2 regions of the Thalassolituus oleivorans MIL-1 genome follow, and region 1 is predicted to be linked to the other one. Evidence: predicted binding sites of a transcription regulator. Region 1 holds the regulator's gene; the other holds the start of a gene.

Evidence for each region. The regulator LexA, encoded in region 1, represses DNA repair genes until DNA is damaged. The targets are predictions, from matches to a motif close to TACTGTNTANNTANACAGTA.
Region 2: a site for LexA is predicted at 2,207-2,226, ahead of TOL_RS01430 (DNA topoisomerase III). Genes of this name have one in related genera too.

The regions. Positions count from the first base shown of each region.
Region 1 is NC_020888.1:2,207,598-2,211,020, reverse strand. It holds gene TOL_RS10070 (DUF6586 family protein) at 1-111, shown strand, start outside; gene TOL_RS10065 (hypothetical protein) at 208-459, shown strand; gene TOL_RS10060 (cell division inhibitor SulA) at 560-1,018, opposite strand; gene lexA (transcriptional repressor LexA) at 1,058-1,657, opposite strand; gene TOL_RS10050 (TetR/AcrR family transcriptional regulator) at 1,860-2,510, shown strand; gene TOL_RS10045 (L,D-transpeptidase) at 2,542-3,060, shown strand; gene nagZ (beta-N-acetylhexosaminidase) at 3,045-3,423, shown strand, end outside.
Region 2 is NC_020888.1:312,371-315,793, reverse strand. It holds partial or broken gene TOL_RS19480 (class II glutamine amidotransferase) at 1-193, shown strand, start outside; gene TOL_RS01430 (DNA topoisomerase III) at 182-2,188, opposite strand; gene TOL_RS01425 (glutathione S-transferase family protein) at 2,307-3,083, opposite strand; gene TOL_RS01420 (transglutaminase TgpA family protein) at 3,186-3,423, opposite strand, start outside.

The DNA of each region.
Region 1 (3,423 bases):
AGTTTAAATTCCATTACTTTGCTTCAAGATAACGCGTCACCTGCTAGCAAATGGTTAAGTCAGTTGAGTGATTTGATCGATGCTCAACGCGAGAATCGCCAAGAAAGCTAAATAGACAGTTCAAGGATTACAGTTACGTGCCACTTTAACTTAGTGTTAAAGGTGCATGCTGTGATAAACTCCCGCGCCCACTTTTGAGAGGCGGATATGGCACGCTTTTTTGAAATAGTTGAATTATCGAACGGTGACATTGCGTTGCGCCGTGCGGATGAACAAGACGGTGATGCACTTGTGTGTATCCACTTTTCTGAAGACGCTAAGGCTAGTTTACAGGCCCATCATATGGATGTGGCTCGCGTAATGCTTGAAGCCGGAGTGCGTAAGGTCGGTGAGCTATCTGGCATGGAAGTAGAGCGCGAAGATTTCGATGCGCCAGAACACCATCGTAGCTTGCATTAATTGCTTAAGTTTTAGCTTGCGGTTACGACGCCCAAAAAAAAGCCCCATCCCAATGGGGCTTTTTTATGTTTTGCATACAGTAATCGTTTTGATTATGACTTCATAGCGAACGGGTCAATACAACATGGCTGCCGCTATTGATCGCTAAACTGCGAATCTCAGCGCGATCCTCAGTACTAAGATCGCCACACCACTCGATAATCAAATGGCTTGTTTTCGCCTGCAGAATGCGTTGACAAAGGGTTAGTTGCGATTCGCAGTTGCTATCCAGGTGAACCACGGGGGAGTCACTAAGACCCACGCTTTTAAGCCAGTGCTTGTTCATGCTGAGATTTGGACTGAGCCACATTAACCAACGCTGATGGGCATTGCAGTGCGCTAGCATAGGTAAAAGTTGGAAGGGCTGAATGGCTCCACCTTCACTTACTATTACCTCCGTTAAGCTACCGCTGTTTGTGTGGCCTAACTTTGCGTGGTCAACCATGCGACCTAACGATGGTGTGATACTCGTACTCGCAGACATTGCTGGCTGTTCAATTTCAAAGCTTAACTGGCGCATAACAATCCCCTTAATCAAACGTACTACTTATCTAATCAATTAACTGCGACGAACCACACCAACGTACAGACCTTCCACGGCAAACTCCGTTTTTTTTAAGTCGACCTCAATCGGTTGATAGTCTTCATTTTCTGGGAATAAGGTGACGTGATTACGGTTCTTTTGATAACGCTTAACGGTCACTTCTTCACCTACCCGGGCAACGATAATTTGGCCATTGCGGGCGGTATCCATCTTGTGAACTGCTATGAAGTCGCCATTCATGATGCCAATGTCTTTCATGCTGTCACCGTGTACTTCAAGTAAAAAGTCGGCTTCAGGTTTGAAAAAGGATGGTGGGATTTCGCAATAATCGTTGATGTGCTCTTGTGCCAAAATAGGCTCTCCAGCCGCCACTCGACCTATGATAGGTAGGCCTAGATTCGCTTCTTCGACGATACGTAAGCCACGTGATGCACCAGGCATCATTTCGATAGCGCCTTTGCGAGCAAGGGCTTTTAAGTGCTCTTCAGCGGCGTTGGGCGACTTAAAACCTAGCTCTGTTGCTATTTCAGCGCGAGTCGGTGGAAATCCTGTCTCCTCTAATGAAGAGCGGATAAAGTCCAGAACCTGTTGCTGCCGTGCGGTGAGCTTAACCATGATGTTTTGTCCAAGCTGTTAATTCATACAGTAAGTGGAAATATATACAGTGTTTTTTGCTCTGTAAAGCCCCAGAAACCGCTAAATACTAATTTTTATCATTGTCCACTGTGCTCTTAGCTCGGAATTTGGCGGTTTCTTACTTGCGAATAAAGCGTTTTAAACGTATGTTTCAAACACTCGTTAGTTGGATGCTAGAGACATGGCACAGAAAGATACGGCGAAGTGCATATTGGATGCCGCCGAAGAATTATTCTCAGAGCGGGGGTTTGCTGAAACCTCCCTGCGTAACATCACGACCAAAGCCGGTGTCAATCTGGCGGCTGTGAATTATCATTTTGGTTCAAAGAAGTCGCTAATTCAGGCCGTGTTCGCGCGCTTTTTAACGCCTTTTTCTGAAAACCTTGCTGAAGCATTAGAAGCTTACAAATCTCGCCAAGCTGACGACGGCATTGAGCTGCATGGTTTATTGGTGTTGTTATCTGGTGTTGCCTTGCGCAGTGGCGGTACTCGGCCACAGCGTTTGGATATTTTCATGCGTCTGCTCGGTTTAGCATATACCCAAGGCCAAGGACACTTACGCAAATTCTTGAAGTCTGAATATGGCCCTGTGTTCCAACAGTATATGGCCTTAGTGACAGCGGCTACACCTGAGTTATCGGATGCTGATCGCTTTTGGCGAATCCACTTTATGTTGGGCGCTACCATGTTTACTTTATCGGGCGTTGATTCGTTAACTGCCATGGCGGAGCATGATTTAGGTGAACCAACCAATGTGGCGCAAGTCGTAGATCAACTCTTACCTTTCTTAGGGGCTGGTCTAAAAGCTCCGGCTCTGAAAAAATCGGTGTAGTTGTTTTTAGCGTCAGCTTCTTGGAGCGAACATGTCGGACGAATGTCTGATCGAAATATCTATTGAAGACCAGCTTCTGCGCTTTACCAGCGCAGGGCTATGTATTCAATATCCGGTATCGACAGCGCTGAATGGAGCTGGAGAGGCAGAGGGGTCTAATTGTACTCCTCGTGGATGGCATAAAATTAGAGCCTGCATTGGCGCTGAACAGCCGCTTAACAGTGTTTTTGTTGGTCGTCGTCCCACAGGTGAACGTTATTCGCCTGAGCTTGCTCAGCGTTATCCTAATCGAGATTGGATCTTGTCTCGTATTCTTTGGTTACAAGGGCAAGAAATCGGTCGCAATCGCTTTGGTAATGTCGATAGTGCACGTCGTTATATCTATATTCACGGCACACCGGATAGTGAGCCTATGGGGGTGCCGCTGTCACATGGTTGTATCCGTATGCGTAACCAAGATGTCGTTGATCTATTTGATCGTGTATCTGCGGGTACCCCCGTTTGGATTCAGGCACACAGTTTTAGGACTATCCCATGTCGCAACCTTTAATCATTCAAAATAACGCTATCGGTGTGGTTGCTGATATTGCGGGGTTTGAGCTAACCGCGAATGATAAAACCTTTTTAATGCAGCCAGAAATTTGCGGTTTAATTTTATTTAGTCGTAATTATCAATCGCCGCAGCAATTGCAGCGCTTAACCCAAGCCTTACATGAAATACGCCCTGATCTATTGATCAGTGTGGATCAAGAAGGCGGGCGAGTGCAGCGTTTTCGCGAGGGCTTTACAAGGTTGCCCGCGATGCTGAGTTTCGAAAATGACTACCTGAAAAACCCTGACCAAACCCTGCAAGATGTTCGAGATCTTGGTTGGTTAATGGCGGTAGAGTTGCTGCAACACGGTGTCGATTTAA
Region 2 (3,423 bases), 1.9 Mb from region 1:
AGGCGGTGGTGCTATAGGTCCGCACAAAGATGGCTGGGCTAGTGCAGCACCATTCGATCGAAAGTAAACCGCAATTTGTCATATTCGTCAGGCCAATATCGGTGATATTTGCATAGCAAATACGCATCCATTCAGCCGTGAGTTATGGGGACGGCATTGGGTGTTTGCCGACAACGAACGATTACCAAGCTTTAGGTTTGCGCTTTGATTTAATCGACCTAGTTGATTTATCTGTGCTAGCTGACTTGCGCGGTGCCGTCGACTTTCTTACTGCAGAGCCGCCTTTTCTTGGTTTAAACGCAGGCATGGAAATGCCACCAAAACGTCCGATATCTAGCTGCTTGGCTTGGTTAATTAATGCGTCTAATTGAAGAGCAAGAGGTTGCATAAATTGATCGTAGTTTAATAGCTTTTGGGTAATGTCATTTAATTGCTTTTCCCACTGGGCAGTCATATCCGGCAAGGTACAGGCTTCGGGCAAGGCCGCTACCAGCGCTTTACCTAAATCGGTTGCGCGAATACTTTTTCCTTCACGCTGTAGAAATCGGCGTTTAAAAAGCAGTTCAATGATTCCGGCGCGCGTCGCTTCGGTACCGAGACCGTCGGTTTCTTTTAATATTTTTTTCAATTCAGAATCTGTAACAAAACGAGCAATGCCTGTCATTGCCGCCAGCAGAGTAGCATCGGTAAAATACGCCGGTGGCTGAGTATTCTTTTCTTGCACATCCGGTTCGCCACTCCACAGGACTTGCCCCTTTTCTAATTTAGGCAACGATGGGCGACTTGGATCTTGATCGGCGTTTTGATCCGACTGTTTACGAGCTGGAAGCAGTTGTTTCCAACCGAGTTTTATCGTTTCTCGCTCGGTGGCGACAAACACACCACCGGCAATATCTAATTCAATGCGCGTATCGGCATATTCGAACGCAGGATAAAACTGCATCACATATTGGCGCGCAATCAATTGGTAAACTTTCTGCTCATACCTTGATAAACGCTGAATATCCAACGATTTTTCGGTAGGAATTATCGCATGATGCGCTTCCACCTTTTTATCGTCCCACGCTTTACTGCGATATTGCGTGTCAGCTTGTGCTACTCCACTAGCCAGTTCATTGGCACTGTTAGCAATGGCGGACAATACCACACTGCGACGCGCATAATGTTCTGTCGGTAAATAACGGCAATCGGAACGCGGGTAAGTAATTAGCTGATGTTTTTCGTATAGCGATTGGCAGCTATCTAATACTTGCTGCGCACTTAAACCGAAGGCTTTTGCCGCATCAATTTGCAGCGACGATAAATTATACGGCAAGGGTGCTGCTTGTTTTTTTAATTTTCGCTCAATACTGGTCACGCTTGCCGCTTGCTGGCGAATACGTTGAGCGACATTATGTGCAAGCTTAGGATTCAGTACACGGCCCTCATCATCTTGGTGCGCTTGGCAAGATTCGCTGGGTAGCCACTTTGCATAAAAACTCAGCGGCTGTTCGGCATTTAAATGTAGCGCCGCGAACACTTCATAAAATGGCTTGCTAATAAAGTCGGCAATTTCATTATCTCGGCGCACAATTAAACCTAGAATTGGTGTCTGCACGCGACCGACTGACAACACCGCTTTCAAACCGCCCTGTTGGCCTTTTAACGTATAAGCTCGGGTTAAATTAATTCCGTATAACCAATCGGCACGAGAGCGCGCCAAAGCCGATACAGACAGCGGAATAAAATCCTTATTAGGACGTAGCTGTTGCAAGGCGCGGGTGACCGCTTGGGGATTTAAATCACTCACCAATAAACGCTGCATGGATGAGCGTTTTGTCGCTGGCACTTTTAAAAAGGCAATAACCTCGTCTACTAATAGTTGCCCCTCACGATCTGGGTCTCCCGCGTGCACTATGCTATCTGCTTCTTTAACCAGTTTACGCAATACGCTTAATTGCTTGCGAGTTTGCGCCTTAGCTTCAAGCTGCCATTCATTAGGAACAATTGGTAAGTGATCTAACCGCCACTGTTTATATTGGGGGTTATAGGCTTCTGGCTGAGCTTGCTCTAATAGATGGCCTATACACCAGCTCACCACATCGCCGTTGGCAGCGCGCACAAAGCCTTCGCCTTTACTGTGAGGCTGAGGAAGCACCGCTGCAATTGCGCGGCCTAAGCTTGGTTTCTCGGCAATAATCAGGCGCATAAAATGCTACTGTAGATGATATGTATATCCGTACAGTATATAGCGCTAACCTAGGGATTCAATGGGCAAGATTAGCCTTGCCCATAAAGAGTCGACCGTGAGTATGAAATGACAGCACTTATGCTGCGTTGGGCATAACCTGCCAAATTTGACCACGATGGGCAGCATAGATATCGCGAACCCATTGTAATGCTGGACTATCGGCCCACAACTTGGCGACACCAGCCATTTTTTCGCGGAATTCACTCGTGCCGTAAATTGGATGTTCTTCTGGGCAGGCTAACGGTGCAAGTAAAGAAGCGGCTGTAATATCAGCAATGGTTAGGCTATCACCCACCAGATAACGACCTTGTTTTATGCGTGCTTCCAACCACTTAATCTCAGCATCAATACGCTGTTCAGCAATTGCGACATGTTTTTTATTAATTTTAAGCTTTAGCTTAAACATAGGCTTAATAATCGGATAACCAGCACGTACAATGCGGCTCTCCCAAGGTGTCGCAAACTGCGTCCAAATATCTAAAATTAGTGCTTTATGAGCAAATCCTGGCAAATATAAATAACGCGCAACACCCTTGCCTATGGCATCAAAGCGTCGCTGTATTGCAATGATTTCATCAAGAGATTCTGCTGGTAAAGATTTTAATGGCCCATATTCTTGTGCCAACCAATCGACAATTCGCGGACTATCTTGAACGCGTTTACTACCACGCTGAACCAAAGGAACTGTAGTCTGACCTCGACCACCTTTTAATAGCATCGGTAAAGTATGGATAGCAGGCGTTAGTGCCTGTTCAATATAGGGAATACCTTCGTAATCTAATAACCAACGAATTTTCTCGCTGTAATGCGACATATTGATGGTGTAGAGGGTCAGCGCGTTGGTATTAGACATAAAAATGTCCTCGGCAATATAAAACATGCCGCACTTTACCCCATGAAAACCCGCGAGGTAAGAGCGCGATTAAGACAAGTTACCGTGTAGCAGAATAAGAAATTAGCTCTTCAATTCTTCGACTGCTGCCAAAGCCGCTTGTTGAATTTGTTCTAAATCTGAATATTCACCAAGATAGAAAGTATTATGGACACAATGGGCTAAGGTACGCATGGCCGACAGGTGACCATATTGGTTTTCAACGACCGATAGCCAATCTTCGATCTCAACCGACGACTGACGTTTTGGTGTGTGCTTTTGCGCCATGCGTTGTAGGTGATACATATAGAAATAAAGGGCG